4 regions of the Cedecea sp. B1(4) genome follow, and region 1 is predicted to be linked to each of the others. Evidence: predicted binding sites of a transcription regulator. Region 1 holds the regulator's gene; each other region holds the start of a gene.

Region 1 (5,427 bases):
GCAGGCTGGCAATGGTCAACATCACACCTAAGCGCGCGGAGCTGCGCAAAGCGGAGGATTTGAACGAGAGATAGCTTTTCAGGGCCGGGAAAAACGGTAAACGGCGTTCCCTGTCCTCCATTAAATCCCTCACGTACAGCGGCCGCTGGGTTTTCAGTACCCGGGCAATGCGGCTGAAGTGGTAATGGCAGAACTGCCCCACTGGATTGTCCGGGTTCTGGCGAGCTATTTTTTCCAGGGCGTCGATCTGCTTATCCATGGTAAAGCGCGTTGGATAGCGGTGATAAAGAATATCGTCTGCCAGCACGCGCAGGCGCGCGGCGATGGTTTGGGCATTCCAGCGGATCACCGCCTCGGCATGGCTTTGCTCGACCAGTTTTTGCACCTCTTCAGGCTGGTGCAGGCTTACCGAAATGTGTTCCTGCAGATCCAGCGCAACCTGGAAAGCGCGTAATAGACGCTTGTAGCCGTTTTGCTGGTTGGCCGATAGCATATGCAGCTGCTGATAGCAGGTGGTGATCAGATCGACGGCTTTTTGTTGGCGGGCCAGCAGCGGCGGCAGCGCTTTTTCCGGGTCGGTATGCTGGGTCAGCAGGCTGTATTTTGCTTCGCAGTAATCTGCCAATTGGCGGTACAGCAGGCTGAGCGACTCCCTGAGCGGCTGTTCGCGCCAAAGCCGGAACCAGAACCAGTTGAAAGCGCCGTACCAGATGGTACCGAAGATATAGAGCACCATCGGTTTCCATATAGGCATGTTACCGGCCATGCTGAGCGTAAAAATAGCGGCGATCAGCGATGCGGGCAGCAGGCGAGCGTGAAGTGAACTGATTTCCGCCGTCACGCCGAGCAGCAGAGCCATGACGATCAATATTGCCGGCAGCGGGATGTGGGTATAGAGCAGCAGAAGCTGCAGGATAAGGCTGCTGAGGGCGAACAGGCTGCCGCCTATAATCAAACGTTTGAAGAAGCGTTTGTGTGGTGTGTCCAGCCCGGCAATGTTGCAGCAGGCGGGAACTAACGAGAAGAGCAGGCCGTTTTGCAGGCTGCCAAGCAGCAGGCCGACAGCCACGGGAAGACACAGCACCAGCGTTTGCCGCAGCGCGTAGTTAACTTCCGGGTGGTAAATTAATCTCTTCCACATAGCCTGAATTGTAGAGACAAAAAAGGCGTGTTACCGAAGCGACACGCCTTTATAAGGGCTAATTAACGGGTGCCGTAAACGACAATCGTTTTACCGTGGGCGGAAATGAGGTTCTGATCTTCCAGCATTTTCAGAATACGGCCAACGGTTTCGCGGGAGCAGCCCACGATCTGACCGATTTCCTGGCGGGTGATTTTGATTTGCATCCCGTCCGGGTGGGTCATGGCATCCGGCTGTTTAGCCAGGTTAAGCAGCGTCTGAGCGATGCGGCCGGTCACGTCGAGGAAGGCAAGGTTGCCAACTTTCTCAGAAGTCACCTGCAGGCGGCGCGCCATCTGGGAAGAAAGACGCATCAGGATATCCGGGTTGACCTGAATCAGCTGACGGAATTTTTTATAGGAAATTTCAGCTACTTCACAGGCTGTTTTGGCACGAACCCAGGCGCTACGCTCCTGACCTTCTTCGAATAAACCTAATTCACCAATGAAATCACCCTGATTCAGATAAGAAAGGATCATCTCCTTGCCTTCTTCATCTTTAATCAGAACAGCTACGGAGCCTTTGACGATGTAGTACAGCGTCTCCGCCTTTTCACCCTGGTGAATCAGCGTGCTCTTCGACGGATACTTATGAATGTGGCAATGAGACAAGAACCATTCGAGAGTCGGGTCTGTTTGCGGTTTGCCAAGCACCATGCGCGGTTATCCTCTGTTATAAACTGGCTACCAAAGACAAGACGTGGAACCTCTTGTCTGGCGTTGCAATCGTGAAATTTTCCCAAGCCCTGGGAGCTGGCGGGCAGGTTAACCCTGCGGCCTGTAATTAGTCGTTTCCTCTGCTTACGGCATAAACGTCTCTGTATCGCAGCAGCATCCGGATTGTTTTAGCATAGCTTTTGGTTAGTGTCTTGTATTGTCTCGTTTCAGCATGACCTGGATCGCCTTACGTTGCCAGTTTTCACGTAGACGCGTAATCTGAAAGAAATTTTTATTACGGGAGTAGGTAAAATGCAGGCACGTGTTAAATGGGTGGAAGGCATGACCTTCCTCGGCGAATCCGCTTCTGGCCACCAAGTTCTGATGGACGGTAACTCCGGGGATAAAGCGCCAAGCCCGATGGAAATGCTGCTGATGGCCGCGGGCGGTTGTAGCTCAATTGACGTGGTGTCGATTCTGCAAAAAGGCCGCCATGATGTGACGGATTGTGAGGTGAAACTGACTTCCGAACGTCGTGAAGAAGCACCGCGTCTGTTTACCCGCATCCATCTGCATTTTGTTGTGACCGGGAAAGAGCTGAAAGAAAGCGCGGTTGCCCGCGCCGTTGAGCTGACCGCAGAGAAATATTGCTCGGTGACGTTGATGCTGGAGAAAGCCGCCGAGATTAGCCACAGCTACGAAATTATTGAAGCGTAAGTAGAAAAGGGCGGTGTAAAGCCGCCCTCACGCTATCAGGCAATTTTCCTGCCTTCCGCCAGCCGCTGCACCAGCGGGGCCATGATCAGCTCCATCGCCAGCCCCATTTTCCCGCCCGGTACCACCAATGTATTGATGTGGGAGATAAACGACCCCTGCAACATCGCCAGCAGATAAGGGAAGTCGATGTCGTCCAGCCCACGGAAGTGAATGACCACGAAGCTTTCGTCCAGCGACGGAATGGCTCGCGCGGCAAACGGGTTAGAGGTGTCTACGGTCGGAACGCGCTGGAAGTTGATATGGGTACGTGAGAACTGCGGCGTAATGAAGTTGATGTAATCGTCCATGGATCGCACTACGGAATCCATCACCGCTTCCCGTGAATGGCCGCGTTCGCTGGTATCGCGCACCAGTTTCTGAATCCATTCCAGGTTAACGATGGGCACCACGCCTACCAGTAAATCGACGCAGTCGGCGACGTTATGTTGAGGGGTGACTACACCGCCGTGCAGGCCTTCGTAAAACAGGACGTCAGTGGGCTCCGGGAGCGGCTGCCAGGGCGTAAAAGTGCCCGGCACTTGGTTCCACGGCACCGCTTCATCGTAGGTATGCAGGTATTTACGTGCTTGCCCTTTGCCGGTCTGGCCGTATTCGATAAAAGTTCGTTCCAGTAACCCGAAGTCGTTGGCGTCTGGCCCAAAGTAACTAATATGGCGGCCAGCATCGCGTGCCTTGCGGATGGCCATGTCCATTTCCGGGCGGGTATAGCGGTGGAAACTGTCGCCTTCAACTTCGGCGGCGCGCAGGTTGAGCTGCTGGAAAATCTTGCGGAAAGCGAGGCTGGTGGTCGTGGTACCGGCGCCGCTGGAACCTGTGACCGCAATAACCGGGTGTTTGGCTGACATAGGGTGAAAACTCCGTGAGGGATCGGAAAAGAGATCTGTATCTGCTTGTTATACTTTTCAGCCAGTATAGATCACCCTGCCAGTCAGCGGTCAGCCGCGAAACTGCCCGCGCGGCATAATGTTCACCGTTTCATGGAGTTCAGACCAAACCAGCACGGCCTCGCCGTTTTGTAACTGGCGCTTCACGTCGGCGACTTTTTGCGTCAACGAGCGCTCCTGCTCACCATAATCGGTGCCTTCCCGTAATACAAAAGATTCAATCAAATTGTCGAGCGTTTCAGGGTCGAGATCTTGCCAGGGAATGATCATTTCAGTGGTCCAGGAAGCGGGTTAGCCAATCGGGAATGCGCTGCTCAAGCCACATCTGTGGGCGCAGCAGAGTCCCGCCGACAAAGCCAACATGGCCGCCGTAAGTCGTGAGCTGGTAGTGGATATTGGGCGGCAGCGTTTCGCGATCCGGGATGACGTGGTGATCCATAAACGGGTCGTCTTTGGCGTGGATAATCAGCGTCGGAGCGGCAATTTCCGGCAAAAGCGGCATGGCGCTGCACTGGCGATAGTAGTCCAGCGCGTCGGCAAAGCCATGGATCTTCGAGGTAATTAAGTCATCGAACTCGCGAATGCGGCGCAGGCTTTTCAGCTTGCGGAGGTCGATAGGCAGCGAGCCAGGGTAGCTCTTCAGCTTACGGGCGGCATTTTTCTTCAGCAGATTCAGCAGGTAATGCTGGTAGACGCGCGAGAAGCCCTGCTCCATGTGGTAGCAACACTGCTCAAGCATCAGCGGGGCGGAAACAATCACGCCTGCTTTCAGCGTGCAGGCAGCGCCCTGTTTTGCCATCAGGCAGGCGAGCATGTTCCCACCCAGCGAAAAACCAACTGCGGCGGTGGGGACTTCACCGTAGCGCTGATTTAACCATTCGAGAAAGTAAGTGCCGTCTTCGGTTTCGCCGGAGTGATAAATGCGTTCTTTACGGTTCGGCACGCCGCTGCAGCCGCGAAAATGCATCACCACGCCCAGCCAGCCGCGTTTTTTCGCCGCTTCTATCATGCCGTGAGCATAGGGGCTGTGGAGGCTGCCTTCCAGTCCGTGAAACACGACCAGGCGAGGTTTGTGCATAGCGGTTTGCGGATCTTCGCTCCACGCAAGATCGACAAAATCCCCGTCCGGCATATCCAGTCGCTGCCAGTGGGGTTTGAAATTGATTCGACGACGAATCAAACGTGGGATCATGGTTTGCAGATGCGGGTTACTGAGTCCGCGCATCGGGCGGAAATCGTCACCTTCATCATGATGAATATTCAATTCTAAAGGACTTGTACTGGCCATATCACACTGTTAGTTTCGTTTAGTTCGCTAATTATTCTTCGGGTGTGGAGCACCCAATTCATGGACTTAACGCTTTTTCTTTCGATGCTGGGCTTTCTCTGGGTCGCCGCCATCACACCTGGCCCTAATAATACGCTACTTACCGCATCCGGGGCGAATTACGGTTTCTTCCGCAGCCTGCCGCTGATGATTGGCATCATGCTCGGGATGCAGTGCATTTTAGTGCTTGTTGCCTTCGGCGTAGGCAGCTTAATCCTGCTTTACCCCGCTCTGCACCTTATCCTGAAGATTGCCGGGAGCGTTTACCTTTTGTGGCTAGCCTGGAAAATTGGCACCGCGAAATACGAGCGCCTGGAAACGGATGCGGCCCCGCCGTCTCCGGTACCTTTCTGGCAAGGTGGCCTGCTGCAGGTGATTAACCCTAAAGCGTGGCTGATGGCGCTGGGCGCGGTAGCCAGTTTCAGCCTGGCGGGCGCAGCCTACCTGCATTCCGTGGCGATGATTAGCGTAGGGATTGCGCTGGTGAACATTGTGGCCGGGGTTATCTGGATAGCCTTTGGCAGCCTGATTGGCCTGTTCCTGCGCAGCCGTCGCTCCTGGGCTATTTTCAACGTCAGCATGGGCGTGTTAACCGCCGCCTGC
Region 2 (5,427 bases), on a different contig from region 1:
ATGGCGGACGCCTTTGCCAACGTGGTGATGCTGCTGGTTGCCGCCGGCGTTTTTGCCCAGGGCTTAAGCACCATCGGCTTTATTCAAAGCCTGATTTCCATTGCCACCTCGTTTGGTTCCGCAAGCATTATTCTGATGCTGGTGCTGGTGGTGCTGACCATGCTGGCGGCCATGACCACCGGCTCCGGTAACGCACCGTTCTATGCCTTCGTCGAAATGATCCCGAAACTGGCTCACTCTTCCGGGATTAACCCGGCATACCTGACCATTCCAATGTTGCAGGCTTCCAACCTGGGCCGCACCATTTCTCCGGTTTCCGGCGTGGTGGTGGCCGTTGCCGGGATGGCAAAAATCTCACCTTTCGAAGTGGTGAAGCGTACCTCTGTGCCGGTCGCCGTCGGTCTTATGGTGGTGATTATCGCCACGGAGATTCTGGTTCCTGCTGCAGCGATCGTTCACTAACCCGCAGTCATCATCGTTTCAAGCGCCTGCATCAGGCGCTTTTTTTATGCCTATAATAAGCCCGCCTCCAGGACAGATAAGAGAATAATGATGAATTTCACACCGCGACATTTACTGCTTTGCACGCCGCTTTTACTTAGTCCACTTGCGTTTGCCGACGCCCTGCAGCCCAGCCAGTACGGGGATTTTGATCGCTACGTGCTGGCGCTCTCCTGGCAAACCGGCTTCTGTCAGAGCATGCACGACCGCAATCGCAACGAACCCGCAGAGTGTAAAGCCCAGCAGGAACAGGCGGATAAAAGTGCCTTCCTGACCGTTCACGGCCTCTGGCCCGGTCTACCAAAATCTGTCGCCTCACGCGGCGTCGATGAAAAACGCTGGATGCGCTACGGCTGCGCCACTCGCCCGGTGCCGAATATGGCCGAAGCCAGGGCCTCAAATAAATGCGCCGCGCCGGATACCGGGCTTTCCGTTGAAATGGCCTCAAAGCTTGCGGGCGTGATGCCCGGCGCCGGGGGGCAATCCTGCCTGGAGCGCTACGAATACGCCAAGCACGGCGTTTGCTTTGGCTTTAACCCCGACGATTACTTCGGCACGATGGTGCGCCTGAATGGAGAAGTGAAACACAGCGCTTTTGGCCAGTTCCTGGCACAGAACTACGGCCAGGTGGTGACGCGTAAGGCGTTTAACCAAGCCGTGAAGCAAACCTGGGGCAGCGATGCAGTAGATGCCATCAAGCTAACCTGTGACGGTAATCCCGCCTACCTCACGGAAATGCAGATCTCCCTGCTGGCAGACAAGATTAACCAACCGCTGCAAACCGCCTCCTTTGCCCCGCAAAAACACCCCGGCAACTGCGGGAAGAGCTTCCGTCTGGACGCAGTTGGCTACTGACAGAATAAATACTGAAGTCAAAAATTAATCGCATCACTATTTGTTCCGGTTTTTTGGTTATAGCCTTCAGGTAACGAACCTGGAGGTGACCATGAACAGAACAAAACGGTATTTACTGCAGCTGAGGGCGCAGTTCGAGCGTGAAGGTAGCCAGCAAAAACTGCTGGGGTTTATCTGGCTCTCGCCGCAGCAGCGCTATGACATTCTCAAAGAGCTCTTGTTGCCGATAGCGGAACATCACGCTCGTTAAAAACAGTCGGGCCCCGTGCAGCGCGGCGGCCCCGCTGAATACCGTTTCCTGACGATATTAGTCAGGCGCGTGTCAGATTTTTCCCAGCCAAACAATTCCCCCGCTCACCTTTCGCACTGATTATTTTGATTGTTTGAACTTCGTCCCAAAATGTTAACAAACATTACAGAGTTCATTTACAGGCAACCGGATGTTACCGATATCATGTTACCGGTATCAGCATCACCCAATAACACGCTTTTGGTGCATTCATCTGAGAATTTGCCACTGGGGAATTAAAATGACCGAAATAACAACAAGTTTAGGCGCAGGAAGCCTGCTGGGTATTGCCGCCTGTTCCGTCGTGCTCCTGCTCGTATTGATCATGCGCTTTCGCGTACATGCCTTCCTGGCGCTGACCCTGGTCAGCGTCATTGTGGCACTCGTCACAGGCGTGCCGTTCGACAAAATTGTACCCACGATCCTGGGCGGCTTTGGCAGCACCCTGGCAGGCGTCGCTTTATTAGTTGGGCTCGGCGCCATGATTGGCCGCCTGTTGGAAATTTCCGGCGGCGCAAAAGTGCTGGCGGACACCCTGGTTGGGACCTTTGGCGCTCACCGGGCACCTTTTGCCCTTGGCGTCGCGTCACTGCTTTTTGGCTTCCCGATCTTCTTTGACGCGGGTCTGGTGGTGATGCTGCCGATCATCTTCAGCGTCGCCAAGCAATTCGGCGGCTCAACGCTGAAATATGCGCTCCCGGCGGCCGGTGCTTTTGCGGTGATGCACGCGCTTCTGCCGCCGCATCCAGGCCCGGTGGCCGCCAGCGAACTGCTGGGGGCGAACATCGGCCTGCTGGTTGTGGTGGGATTGATTATCGCCATCCCGACCTGGTATATCGGGGCCTATCTCTTCGGGCTGTATGCCGGGAAGAAATTCGATATTCCTCTGCCGAGTTCTTTCCTCGGTAAAGTCGAAGTGGACCAGAATCACCAGCCACCGTCATTCGGCATGGTCATGACAATTTTACTGATGCCGCTGGTGCTGATCTTCCTCGATACCGGCCTCAACACCGCCACTGTGCTCGGCTGGGTCAGCGCCGACAATACGCTGGTGAACTTCTTGCGCATGCTGGGCAAAACGCCCATTGCGCTGCTGATTACCGTCTTTTTTGCCCTGATGGTCTTCAGCGGCAAACATAGCCGCCAGCATCTTGAAAAGGTATGTGACGGCGCACTCGGCCCGATTTGCGGCATTATCCTGGTGACCGGCGCAGGCGGTATGTTCGGCGGCGTGCTACGCGCAAGCGGCATTGGTGACGCGCTGGCTGGCGTACTCTCAGACACCGGCATGCCGGTTATCGTTGCTGCCTTTGTTATCTCGACCGCGCTTCGCGTTGCTCAAGGGTCAGCCACCGTTGCCCTGACCACTACCGCCGCGCTGGTCTCACCGATGGTCGAAGCCACCACGGGCCTGAGCCAGTTTGACCTGTGCTTTATCGTTATCGCGATTGCCGGTGGCGCTACCGTCCTGTCTCACGTGAACGACTCCGGCTTCTGGCTGGTGGGGCGTTTCCTGGAAATGGATGAGAAAACGACGCTGAAAACCTGGACCGTGATGGAAACGCTGATCGGCACCATCGCCTTCCTGCTGGCGGCGCTGGGGAGCGTGATTCTGTAAGGGACTCGGGGGAAGTCAAAATGTGACTGATCTCGCTTTCAACTCCGGGCTAAGCTCAGTATCATCGTTCCTACGTGAACAACCCTCGCCGGTTTCGGTGGGGGTTTTTCTTTGTACGATTTCAGCACATGAGTGCCCTGCTTTTTTACACGGAGAGAACTATGTCCAGACCTGCCATCATCATTAACGAACTAGACGCCGAACGCCTTGACCGCCTGCTGGAACAGCCGCAGTACGCCAAAGCCCCGGTGGCAGAGGCGCTCAACGCCGAACTGGATCGCGCGGAGATGTGCAGCCCGGAGAAGATGCCGTCGGATGTGGTTTCCATGAACAGCCGCGTAGAATTTCGCGATTTAAGCACTCAGGAAGTCCACGTACGCACGCTGGTTTACCCGGCGAACCTGACCGACAGCGATAACCAGCTTTCTGTCATGGCTCCGGTCGGTGCCGCACTGCTTGGCCTGCGGGTTGGCGATAGTATCAACTGGACGTTGCCAAACGGCAGTCAGACCCACCTTGAAGTGCTCGCTTTGCACTACCAGCCGGAATCTGCCGGTGAATTTCACCGCTAATTCAATTCGGGGCGGCGGTCTCTCTTTCGAGAGGGATTGCTTCTTACCCTCACCCTAAAAGGGAGAGGGTAAAGATTGCGTCCTGTTCCGCCCTATTGTTTTCCCCTCACAGAATCGCCTCCTCGGTCAAAATACGTTTCGCCCCCAGGTAATGATCCTGCCAGTAATTGTCTGCCAGTTGGCTGATGCGGATATTCAGCCCGGTTCTGGGCGCCTCGATAAACTGCCCTTCTCCTAAATAAACCCCGACGTGATCGGCGCGATCCTGGCTTTTGATACTGAAAAAAACCAGATCGCCACGCTGAAGCTGGGGCTTGCTGACGCGCTTTAATCTTTGATCCTGGAACATCCCGTTGGCGGTACGCGGCAGCTTTTGGCTAAGCAGCTTGTTATAGGCGTAATAGATTAGCCCGCTGCAGTCGAAACCCTGCTCGGGCGTCTGTCCACCCCAGACATAGGGTTTGCCCAACTGTTGCTTGAGCCGCGCTATCACTTTGTGGAGAGTGGCTTCCACACGCGGGCTAACCATCTCAGCCATAAGCGCTTCGGTCGCCAACGGCCACAGACCTTCTGAGCCCCCCATCAGCCCAGGACGCCAGCGAGTGTGCATGGCAAGCTGTTCACGGTTCAGGGCACGAGCGACCAGTTTTTCAGCAGCCTGACGCTTTTTCTGTTCGGGCGTAGGCGGGACAACTGCAAGGCGTTTTTTGGCACTGGTAAGCAGCCTTGCACGATTTTTCATCCGTTCACGGGCTTCTTTACTCTGCGGCTGAGCGATCTGTGTGTGCTTCACGCTGGCTTTAGACTTTTTCGCGGGTGAAGCCCAGGCCTGGGACGAAAACAGGACGAATAGCAGCAGAAAAAAAAATCCCGCTCTACGCCGGGAGAGTTCGGACGCAGGCGGAAAAGTGGAGACAATTGAGGTGGAAATAGACATAAGCAACACAAATACCTGAAAAATTAGCGTGCCGCCGAGGGCTGCTGCGCCACGCGATCGGCCAGCGGCTTAAGCACTTTTTCGCCATGCTGACCAAAGAATTGATACAGCGAAGCGCTAGCAGAATGGGTCAACACCATGATCTCAATACGGCGATTGGCCGAACTGAGCGGATGTTCAGGATCGAGCAGCATCTGGTCAGCCATCCCGCTAACCTGCAGCACTTTTCCGGTATCCAGCCCGCCCTTCGCCAGCGCTTTGCGCGCCTGCATGGCACGCTCGCCGGAAAGGTTCCAGTTGTTGTAAAGCTCCTGGTCACGAAAACGCGTCGCATCGGTGTGTCCGGTAATAATAATTTTGTTATCAATGGCGTTCAGCGCCGTAGCAAACTCCGTCAGTAGGCGGTTAAAAAAGGGAGTCAGAATGGCGCTGCTGCGCTGGAACATTTCTCGTTTTTGATCATCCTGCACCAGAATACGCAGCCCCTGCGGCACGATCTCGATTTGCAGATTAGACTGCGCCTCATAGGCTGAAGTGATCTTCATGATCACCCGGGCCAAATCTTCAATTTCCTGCTCTGAGCGGCGGTTCACGTCTTCCAGGCTTTCCCCCTGGCTTGCCGCATTGGTCAATGCCTGTAGCGCAGCAACATCCT
Region 3 (5,427 bases), on a different contig from region 1:
CAGCGCGCCCTGAATACGGTACAGGTAATACTGGTTGATGACGCCGGTGCGGTAATACTTGGCGGTGCCGAGCACCACACCCACCTGGCGATAGGGCAGATCCTGCAGTTCATCGTAGACGTAGGGGGCGGTTTTCCAGCTGATCCAGCGGTCGAGCCCGAGCGCAGCCGCCAGCGTTAAGCCGATAACAATAAGCAGGCTGTAAAACACGCGCTTCAACATGGACTTGCAGACTCATTCGCGGGGTGAAATTTCATCCAAGGCTACTTTACCCGGCCCTCAAGAGCAAGAAACGCGGGTTCAGTTGGGGCAAATTTCAACAATGCGAGTGTGGGTACACCCGCAACGGAGAATTATTGAGCAATATTAACGCGCTCAACGGCTTCACAGCCCAGCGCTTTCAGCGTGGCGGAGGTGGCATCCCACTGCAGCAGCGGCGCATCGATTTTTTCTGCCAGCACGGCGCGTTTAATCTGCGGATAGTCGTAGCCATTCAGAGAAAGCAGGTTTAACGCAGCCTGCAGCGGCGGCAGGGAAGGGTTGAATGCAGCGTTTTCCGCGTAGCAGCCGGTGAATATTTTCCCGTCGACCATTTCCAGCGCAACGCCTGCCGGGGCTTTACTGTAAGGCGCATGACTGCGGTTAGCCGCGGTAATTGCCGCCTGGGTCAGGGCATCCCCTTTCAGGGGGAAGCCGTGATTCTCTTCATCCAGCAGCAGCGTTTTGATGTCCAGGTCGCGCGGGCCAAAGGCATCCGGCAGATATTCACCCAGAGTGGAAGGCTTGCGGCCAGGCAGATGAATACGCAGCGCGGTGCCGCTGTTCAGTTCATTCATAAACTGACGGCAGTGGCCGCAGGGAGTGTAGTTGACCGTGATATCAACCAGGCCTTTTTCACCGCGCATCCACGCGTGGGTAATGGCGCTTTGTTCGGCGTGCACGGTTTGCTGCATGGTGGCACCCAGAAACTCCATGTTGCCGCCAAAATAGAGATTCCCGCTGACGCCTCGCGCGACGGCGCCGACGTTAAAATGAGAGAGGTCTGCGCGGGCACAGGCTGCGGCCAGCGGCAACAGAGCGAAAGCCAGGTCTTGGTCACCCAGCCCGGTTTGATGTTTTAGCGTTTCAACTTCGGCTGCGGTAAACATAGCCGGGAAGTGGTCGTCGGCAAGCAGGGGTTGCAAAGCGGTTTGCAGCGCGGCGGGGAGTTGCACAACGGCGGCATCAAAACGTAAACGCATGTTAAAGCCTCATCAAAGGTAACGGAAACGTAGTTTACGGATCTGTATCGGCCAAATATGTGATCTAGTTCTAATTGTTTATGCAACTTATGAAAACAAATCTGAAAATGCGCGATCTCTCGCAAGTTTTAGCCGAAAAGCTTCAGCAGTACCGGGAATAAAAACGGAGCGATAAGTGACGTCATGACCCCGCAAATCACCAGCGCCAGCGAGCTAAAAGCCCCTTCCTGGAAGTCCAGTTCCGCACAGCGAGCGGTGCCCAGCGCGTGGGAAGCGGTACCCATTGCCAGCCCGCGTGAGGCTTTGGTATTGATGCGCATCATGTTCAGCAGCGTGTGGCCAAACACCGCGCCAAGAATACCGACGAAGATAACGCAGACGGCGCTGATAGCCGGGATACCACCAATGCCGCCGCCAACCGCCATTGCAATCGGCGTGGTGACGGATTTTGGCAGGACCGAAGCGGCAATTTCCGGGGACGCCCCCATCAATATCGCAATAGAGGTGCCGGTGGACATCGCCACCATGCTGCCAATAAAGCAGATGGTAATAATGGATTTCCAGCGGGCGCGAATCTGGTGTATTTGCTCATAGAGCGGGAAGGCCAAGGCTACAACGGCAGGCTGCAGCAGGTCGTTGAGCACTTCGCTGCCTTTAAAATAGTGGTCGTAAGGAATGCCGGTCAGCAGCAAAAAAGGAATGATCACCACCATGCAAACCAGCAGCGGGTTCAGCAGCGGGGATTTCAACCGAGCGGCCAGCTTGCGGGCGGCAAAAAACACCACCAGCGTTAACGGTAAAGACCACCATATAAAGTGCATCATTTTTGCTCTGCCTCGCCTTCACCAATCACTTTTCTTTCACCGTGTACCAGATGTGAGCTCCAGCTCACGATAACCAGCACCACCAGCGTGCTGATCAAACAGGACACCACCACCGGGCCAAACTGGGCTTTCAGCACGTCGTAATACTGCATCACGCCCACGCCAATAGGGACGAACAGAAGGGCCATATAGCGAATCAGCAAATGGCAGCTGGGTTTTACCCACTTCGCCGGCAGGATCTGCAGCGACAGCAGCACAAACAAAATCAGCATGCCGATAATGCTGCCGGGAATGACGATAGGCAGTAAAGAGGCGACAAAAATACCGGTGTATAAACACAGGTAAATTAAGACAAAAGCGCGAAGATACTGCCAGATTATCGTGAACGAGTTGCGCATGGAGGTTACCCTTTAAGAAACGCATTCATCATACAATTAAACGCAAAATTGTGCTATCCATCACATCATGAAATATCAGCATAACAAACATTCCCTGTGTGAAGGTTGTCGGGCGAATTTTGGGCAATAAAAAAGCGGCCCGGAGGCCGCTATTTTTTAATCAACGTGAGCTTAGTTCAGACGAACCGGCATCCCGGAACGGTTCTGAATTGCCTGGTCAACAACGGTGGTGTCAACATCAGACTGGGCAGTGACTTTCTGAACGCTGCTGGTCAGTTTAATCGGCACGATTTCATCGGAGTTGAACTGCGCTTCAGTGGTGGAAAGCGGGTTGTGGACTTCGATGTAACGGCTGCCGTCTGGCTCGGTAGTGGCTTTTACCGGCTCATCAATGAACTGAACGCGGGTGCCAACCGGCACGTTGTCGAACAGGAACTTGATGTCTTCGTTACGCAGACGCACACAGCCGTGGCTTACGCGCAGGCCGATACCGAAGTTGGCGTTGGTGCCGTGAATCGCATACAGGTTACCGATGTACAGCGCGTACAGGCCCATTGGGTTGTCCGGGCCAGCGGGAACAACGGCTGGCAGCGGCGTACCGGCTGCGGCGTATTCCGCGTGCATTTTCGCCGTCGGGGTCCAGGTTGGGCCATTTTTCTTACGCTCTACCTTGGTGGTCCAGTTGATCGGGGTATCTTTCCCCAGCTGGCCGATACCGATTGGCAGCACGATCACCGTGTTGGTGCCTTTCGGGTAATAGTAGAGGCGCATTTCGGCACTGTTGATCACAATCCCTTCATGCACGGTGTCCGGCAGGATCAGCTGCTGAGGGATGTTCAGAATGGTGCCGGCTTTTGGCAGGTACGGGTCAATGCCTGGGTTAGCTTCCAGCATGTTAGACAGACCCATCTGGTACTGTGCGGCATACTCTTCCAGCGGCGCGGTGCTGCCTTCAGGAATAGTGATAACCTGGTTTTCACCAACCAGGCGGCTGCCGTTAGTCGGTAACGGATAAGTCACGGCGGAAGCAGAGAAAGACGCGACAGCCACAAAAGCCAGTAAAAGCGAGCGTAATTTCATATTCATGTTATGCGAGTGTTATGCCAGACGGGCCAGCTAGTGAGTGTTCATGGACGATTCAGCCGCGCATTATATGTGCATTACATTCATCTGGGAAATCAGATGTGGATGAAATCACAATTTTTTCACACTGATTAACTATTGTACGGTGAAGATGCGGGGCGACCCTTTATCATAGTTATGGCATAATGTGGCCGAAATCACATTCCAAAATCTCGACAACTTATTTCTCCAGGACATACCAGTGCTTGTATCCAGCAACGTTACCATGCAGTTTGGCAGCAAACCGCTGTTCGAAAATATCTCCGTTAAATTTGGCGGTGGCAACCGTTACGGCCTGATTGGCGCGAACGGAAGCGGCAAATCCACGTTCATGAAAATCCTCGGCGGGGACTTAGAGCCAACGCTTGGCAACGTTTCTCTCGACCCAAACGAGCGTATCGGTAAGCTGCGTCAGGATCAGTTCGCCTTCGAAAAATTCACCGTACTCGACACCGTTATCATGGGCCACGGCGAACTGTGGGAAGTGAAGCAGGAACGCGACCGCATTTATGCTCTGCCGGAGATGAGCGAAGAAGACGGTTACAAAGTTGCCGACCTCGAAGTGAAATACGGCGAGATGGACGGCTACACCGCAGAGGCGCGTGCCGGTGAATTGCTGCTTGGCGTGGGCATTCCGCTGGAGCAGCACTACGGCCCGATGAGCGAAGTCGCTCCAGGCTGGAAGCTGCGCGTGCTGCTGGCGCAGGCGCTGTTCTCTAACCCGGACATCCTGCTGCTCGACGAACCAACGAACAACCTGGACATCGACACCATCCGCTGGCTGGAGCAGACGCTGAACGAACGCGACAGCACCATGATCATTATCTCGCACGACCGTCACTTCCTGAATATGGTCTGCACCCATATGGCTGACCTGGACTACGGCGAGCTGCGCGTTTACCCTGGCAACTACGACGAGTACATGACGGCGGCAACTCAGGCTCGCGAGCGGCTGCTGGCGGACAACGCGAAGAAGAAAGCGCAGATTGCAGACCTGCAATCCTTCGTTAGCCGCTTTAGCGCCAACGCCTCCAAATCTCGCCAGGCCACCTCCCGTGCCCGTCAGATTGATAAAATCAAGCTGGATGAAGTGAAGGCGTCCAGCCGTCAGAACCCGTTCATCCGCTTCGAGCAGGATAAGAAACTGTTCCGTAACGCCCTTGAAGTTGAAGCCGTGACCAAAGGGTTTGAGAACGGCCCGCTGTTTAAAAACGTCAACCTGCTGCTGGAAGTGGGCGAGAAGATTGCCATTTTGGGTGCTAACGGCGTGGGTAAATCTACTATGCTGAAAACCTTGGTCGGCGAGCTGACCCCGGAAAACGGCAGCGTGAAGTGGTCTGAAAATGCTCAGATTGGCTACTACGCCCAGGATCACGAATACGAGTTCGAAAACGATCTGACCGTCTTTGACTGGATGAGCCAGTGGAAGCAGGAAGGTGACGACGAACAGGCGGTGCGCAGCATCCTGGGTCGTCTACTGTTCAGCCAGGACGACATCAAGAAGCCGGCCAAAGTACTCTCCGGGGGCGAGAAAGGCCGTATGCTGTTTGGCAAGCTGATGATGGAAAAACCAAACATCCTGATCATGGATGAACCGACCAACCACCTGGATATGGAATCCATCGAGTCGCTGAACATGGCGTTGGAAATGTACCAGGGGACGCTGATCTTCGTTTCCCACGACCGTGAGTTTGTTAGCTCGCTGGCAACCCGCGTGCTGGAAATTACCCCAGAGCGCGTGATTGACTTCACCGGCGGCTATGAAGATTACCTGCGTAGCAAAGGGATCGACGGGTAATTTTCCCTCACCCTCACCCTCACCCTCACCCTCACCCTCTCCCG
Region 4 (5,427 bases), 180 kb from region 1:
ATGGCATCGCGGTTATCCCGGAGATCATGGCAAAAACCATCGGCGTGCCGGACGTGGTCTATCGCCCGATTGCCGGGGCAGAAATCCCCTCGGCTATCTGGATGCTTTACCGCAAGCGGGAGCGCACGCCGCTGATTAAACGCCTTATTCGCTTCGCAAAAGAGCACGTTTCGGGTGGGTCAGGAAACGTTTGAACACACTCTTTCACCCCCGGGATTCATTTGGCGGTTAATCTTACTCCAGTGCAGTTATTAACCTGACGTGAATCCTGGAGAAAGCATGATCAAGCCTCGTTTGTTTATCCCGGCCCTAAGCCTGCTGCTGCTGAGCGTGGGCGCTGCGGCGGCGGACAATGTCATCACCCCGGTACGCGGCACCATTGATGCAGTCAATGATTCTTCGCTGCAAATCACCACCCGGCAGGGGGAAAAGCTTTCCGTTGGCCTGACGGACAAAACCCGCATCAACGGCGTGAGCGAAGCGAAGATGAGCGACATCAAGCCCGACAGCTTCATCGGCACCGCCGCCGTGCCGCAGGCTGACGGCACGCTGAAGGCGCTGGAAGTGCACGTTTTTGCCCCGAGCCTGCGCGGTTCCGGGGAAGGGTTTAATCCGTTTGAGTCCGCAAACGGCCAGGTGAACACCATGACCAACGGCACGGTCGGTACGTTGGTGAATAGCCACGGGCGCACGATGACGGTGAAATTCCACGGCCAGCAGAAAACCGTGCAGGTGCCGGACGACGTACCGGTGGTGCTGATCAGCCCCGCCGACAAGTCCGTGCTGAAGCCGGGCGCGAAAGTGGTGCTGTTCGCCACCAAAGACGACACAGGCCAGGCCGTCGCGCGCGGGATTTCCGCCGGGGTTAACGGGCTGACGCCGCCGATGTAATTTGTGGTGATTATCAGAACAGTGGCGACATCTATACAGAGAACCTGTCAGTAAGCTTTACAGGTTGAATCGTTGATCTGTATTTCCCTTCTCCCTTTGAGGGAGAAGGTGGTTGCCCAGGTGAACAATAAATAACGCCCATGTATGATGCTCCGCAGACCATCAGACTCCTGTGGAGAGCACGTAATTGACAGCACAGACGGGCGATATTCTTTTTAACGGCCAGCGCTTTTCGGCCTTCTTCTTTGATATGGACGGCACCATTCTGACCTCCATCCGCGTGGCAGAACGCATCTGGGGTGAGTGGGCCATGCGCCACGGCATCGATCCGGTCACTTTCCTGCCCACCATTCACGGCGTGCGCGCGGTGGAGACGATTGCCCGCCAGAATCTACCGGGCGTGGATGCCGAAGCCGAAGCACAGCGGATTACCGAAGCTGAAATCGCCGATGTGGATGGTGTGGAAGCCATCGGCGGCGCGCGAGAGTTTTTGCAGGCGCTGCCGCTGGATCGCTGGGCCATTGTTACTTCCGCCCCAAAAGCGCTGGCGCTGCGCCGCATTCAGGCCGCCGGTTTGCCTGAACCCAAAGTCATTATTGCGGCGGAAGACGTCCGTCTCGGTAAACCCGCCCCGGAGGGCTACCTGCTGGCGGCGGAAAAATTGGGCGTAAACGCGGCCGACTGCCTGGTGTTTGAGGATGCCCTGGCGGGTGTACAAGCCGGTGAAGCGGCAGGCGCAAAAATCTTTGTCATTTCCGGCACCAACGCTCACCATGCCGGGGAACTCTCTCGTTATACCGGCGCGGAAAATTACGATGCCCTGCGAGTTGAGGCCGATGGCTCGGGTATTTTCTTGCAGCGAAGCTAATTATTCAGGCTCTCTTTTTTGGCAGAGCCTAATCAAGGTGATTGACAGATTCCCGGCCGATGAGTGCCGGGTTATCTCTTTCATTCTCATGGTTAATTAAAAATATTATTCTACTTTGTAAATAAATAATTCATGCTTTTAATGATGGGTTATATTTTATTTGCAGATCGTTCATGTATTTTCCTTATAAAAGTTATTGATGTTTTTTTATTTATTTACCAGCATTCTCAGAAGCTATTTTTTATTTTCCGTATTACATCACCCCATCCCTGGCACCAATCGGTAAGAACTAAAAGGTGCGTCACGTTATGCGTAACATCCTTCTGTAACAGCCTTTAAGTGTGACTTTTATCACAATTACTGGCAGGTAAAAGCCTTTAAATAGCGCTGAGTTTTACCCGCTGACTATTGAGGCATTGATGAAAATTAACACTGAATCCTGTGTGATCTCAGGCAAGCAAACCGTTTCCGTTAGCCATCAGGAAATTGAGTGGAATAATAAAGGGACGTTGCTGAAGATTTCCCGGGGAGGCATTTGCGGGTCCGATTTGCATTATTATCAGGAAGGGAAGGTCGGCAACTTTGCCGTAAAAGCCCCAATGATTTTAGGCCATGAAGTTATTGGCACGGTGGTGCATACCGATTCTCCTGAATTACATGAAGGGCAGACGGTCGCTATTAATCCATCCAAACCCTGTGGTCATTGTAAATATTGTCTTAGCCAGGAAGAAAATCAATGCACAACCATGCGCTTCTTCGGCAGCGCAATGTACTTCCCACACGTTGACGGCGGCTTTACCCGCTTTAAAACCGTCGACAGCGCGCAGTGCGTTCCCTATCCCGCTGAAGCGGATGAAAAAGTGATGGTGTTTGCCGAGCCGCTGGCGGTGGCCATTCACGCCGCGCACGAAGCGGGCGATCTGCAGGGCAAGCGCGTGTTTATCTCCGGCGTAGGGCCGATTGGCTGCCTGGTCGCCAGCGCGGTAAAAACGCTGGGAGCGGCAGAAATTGTCTGCGCCGATGTCAGCCCGCGCTCGCTTTCGCTGGCCGCGCAGATGGGCGCCGACACGCTGGTGAACCCGCTGCACGACAGCCTGGACGGCTGGAAAGAGGAAAAAGGCTACTTCGACATAAGCTTTGAAGTCTCCGGCCACCCTTCGTCGGTAACCACCTGCCTGGAAGTGACCCGCGCCAAAGGCACCATGGTGCAGGTGGGAATGGGCGGCGCAGTGCCGGAATTCCCCATGATGATGCTCATCGCCAAAGAGATTGCGCTGAAAGGCTCTTTCCGCTTCACCACGGAGTTCAATACGGCCGTCTCCTGGCTGGCTAACAAGGTGATTAACCCGCTGCCGTTGCTGAGCGCGGAGTATGCCTATACCGACCTGGAGCAGGCGCTGATCTTTGCCGGGGATAAAACCCAGGCCGCGAAAGTCCAGCTGGTTTTCTGAGGCCTGTTAATAAGGATTAAGGCAATGAACGATCTTTTTTCACTGAAAGGCAAAAACATCCTGATTACCGGCTCCGCGCAGGGGCTCGGGTACCTGATGGCGACCGGGCTGGGCCAGTACGGGGCGCGGATAATCGTCAACGCCAGCACGCCAGCTAAGGTCGAGGCCGCGGTGCAAAAGCTGCGGGACGAAGGGATCCGTGCCGTGGGCGCCCCGTTCGACGTGACGCAGAAACAGGATGTCGATGTGGCCGTGGAGCGTATTGAGCAGGACGTAGGCCCGATTGATGTGCTGGTGAACAACGCCGGAATTCAGCGCCGCCATCCCTTTACCGAGTTCCCCGAGCAGGACTGGAATGATGTGATTGCGGTGAATCAGACCGGCGTTTTCCTGGTTTCGCAGGCGGTTACCCGCCGGATGGTGGCACGCCAGGCCGGGAAGGTGATCAATATCTGCTCCATGCAGAGTGAGCTGGGGCGCGACACGATCACGCCTTACGCCGCCTCGAAAGGCGCGGTGAAGATGCTGACCCGGGGCATGTGCGTTGAGCTGGCCCGCCACAGCATTCAGGTCAACGGCATCGCCCCGGGCTACTTCAAAACGGAAATGACTCAGGCGCTGGTGAATGACGAAGCGTTCAGCGGCTGGCTGTGCAAACGGACGCCCGCCGCACGCTGGGGTGACCCGCAGGAGCTGATTGGCGCCGCGGTGTTCCTCTCTTCAAAAGCTTCAGATTTCGTTAACGGGCACCTGTTGTTTGTTGATGGCGGAATGCTGGCCGCCGTTTAACGGCGCGAGTGTCTGCCGAAAAGTGAAGGCGAGTAGACCGAATAAAAGGTGGAGAGTATGGGCCTTCTCTCGCCGCAGAAAGCTGAAAATCAAGCGATTGGTTTTCAGCTTTTTTAAACGCGCTGACTGCCCGACCTGACCACTAACCTGCAGCGCTGCGCGCTGCTTTTTTTGCACTGATAAGAGATAAGCGTATGCCATTACTTATTATTGCCGCAGGCGTCGCCCTGCTGCTGGTCCTGATGATCGGTTTTAAAGTGAACGGCTTTATCGCGCTGGTTCTGGTGGCTGCGGTGGTTGGGTTTGCGGAAGGGATGGATCCCCAGGCGATTCTGCACTCCATTCAGAATGGGATCGGCGGCACCCTGGGCGGGTTGGCGATGATCCTTGGCTTTGGGGCGATGCTCGGGAAGCTGATCTCTGACACCGGGGCAGCGCAGCGCATCGCCACGACCCTGATAGATGCCTTCGGCGCGAAGCGCGTGCAGTGGGCGCTGATGATTGCCGGCCTGGTGGTAGGCATGGCGATGTTCTTTGAGGTCGGCTTCGTGCTGCTTCTCCCGCTGGTGTTCACCGTTGTCGCCTCGTCCGGCCTGCCGCTGCTGTATGTGGGTGTACCAATGGTGGCCGCGCTGTCGGTCACGCACTGCTTTCTGCCGCCGCACCCGGGGCCGACCGCGATTGCCACCATGTATAACGCCAATCTCGGCACCACCCTGCTATACGGGCTGATCATCAGCCTGCCGACGATTATCGTGGCCGGGCCGCTGTTCTCCCGGCTGTTAACCCGTTTTGAAAAGCAGCCGCCGGAAGGGCTGTTCAGCTCGCGTGTGTTCACCGAGGCGGAAATGCCTTCTTTCTGGAACAGCCTGCTGGTGGCGATCACGCCGGTACTGCTGATGGCGATTGCCGCGCTTTGTAACGTGGTGCTGCCTGAAAAAAGTGGGCTCAGATCTTTCCTCGACTTTATTGGTAACCCGGCGGTCGCGCTGTTTATTGCCCTGACTATCGCCACCTTTACCCTCGGTTGGCGCAAAGGGCGCAGCATGGAGCAGGTGATGAACATCGCCGGGGACTCTATCGGCGCTATCGCGATGATCGTGTTTATCATCGCCGGTGGCGGTGCCTTTAAGCAGGTGCTGGTCGATAGCGGCGTAGGGCAGTACATCGCGCACCTGATGAACGGCGCGCCGCTCTCGCCGCTGCTAATGTGCTGGACGGTGGCGGCCCTGCTGCGTATTGCGCTGGGTTCGGCGACCGTCGCGGCGATCACCACCGCAGGCGTGGTGCTGCCTATCATCAGCGTGACCCACGCCGACCCGGCCCTGATGGTGCTGGCGACCGGGGCGGGGAGCGTGATCGCCTCTCACGTTAACGACCCGGGATTCTGGCTGTTTAAGGGCTACTTTAACCTCAGCGTGGGGGAAA

The links. The regulator CRP, encoded in region 1, controls carbon source genes, mostly activating them, when cyclic AMP is high. The targets are predictions, from matches to a motif close to ATGTGANNNNNNTCACAT.
Region 2: a site for CRP is predicted at 1,738-1,755, ahead of ACR6JA_RS17560 (GntP family permease). Genes of this name have one in related genera too.
Region 3: a site for CRP is predicted at 3,732-3,749, ahead of ACR6JA_RS11935 (ABC-F family ATPase). Genes of this name have one in related genera too.
Region 4: a site for CRP is predicted at 2,099-2,116, ahead of idnD (L-idonate 5-dehydrogenase). Genes of this name have one in related genera too.

What each region holds. Positions count from the first base shown of each region.
Region 1 is NZ_JCAHMZ010000007.1:12,227-17,653, reverse strand. Features, by position in the region: gene ACR6JA_RS15440 (YccS/YhfK family putative transporter) at 1-1,141, opposite strand, end outside; gene crp (cAMP-activated global transcriptional regulator CRP) at 1,204-1,836, opposite strand; gene ACR6JA_RS15430 (OsmC family protein) at 2,149-2,553, shown strand; gene ACR6JA_RS15425 (phosphoribulokinase) at 2,589-3,458, opposite strand; gene ACR6JA_RS15420 (YheU family protein) at 3,549-3,767, opposite strand; gene ACR6JA_RS15415 (hydrolase) at 3,769-4,785, opposite strand; gene ACR6JA_RS15410 (LysE family translocator) at 4,846-5,427, shown strand, end outside.
Region 2 is NZ_JCAHMZ010000008.1:92,521-97,947, forward strand. Features, by position in the region: gene dcuC (anaerobic C4-dicarboxylate transporter DcuC) at 1-462, shown strand, start outside; gene rna (ribonuclease I) at 550-1,356, shown strand; gene ACR6JA_RS17555 (hypothetical protein) at 1,448-1,606, shown strand; gene ACR6JA_RS17560 (GntP family permease) at 1,887-3,263, shown strand; gene rnk (nucleoside diphosphate kinase regulator) at 3,425-3,835, shown strand; gene ACR6JA_RS17570 (C40 family peptidase) at 3,942-4,778, opposite strand; gene ACR6JA_RS17575 (OmpA family protein) at 4,796-5,427, opposite strand, start outside.
Region 3 is NZ_JCAHMZ010000004.1:493,905-499,331, forward strand. Features, by position in the region: gene sanA (outer membrane permeability protein SanA) at 1-222, opposite strand, end outside; gene cdd (cytidine deaminase) at 354-1,241, opposite strand; gene ACR6JA_RS11920 (CidB/LrgB family autolysis modulator) at 1,370-2,065, opposite strand; gene ACR6JA_RS11925 (CidA/LrgA family protein) at 2,062-2,463, opposite strand; gene ldtB (L,D-transpeptidase) at 2,635-3,549, opposite strand; gene ACR6JA_RS11935 (ABC-F family ATPase) at 3,788-5,383, shown strand.
Region 4 is NZ_JCAHMZ010000007.1:192,676-198,102, reverse strand. Features, by position in the region: gene ACR6JA_RS16255 (LysR family transcriptional regulator) at 1-194, shown strand, start outside; gene ACR6JA_RS16250 (hypothetical protein) at 280-891, shown strand; gene ACR6JA_RS16245 (HAD-IA family hydrolase) at 1,079-1,759, shown strand; gene idnD (L-idonate 5-dehydrogenase) at 2,179-3,210, shown strand; gene idnO (gluconate 5-dehydrogenase) at 3,235-3,999, shown strand; gene ACR6JA_RS16230 (gluconate:H+ symporter) at 4,194-5,427, shown strand, end outside.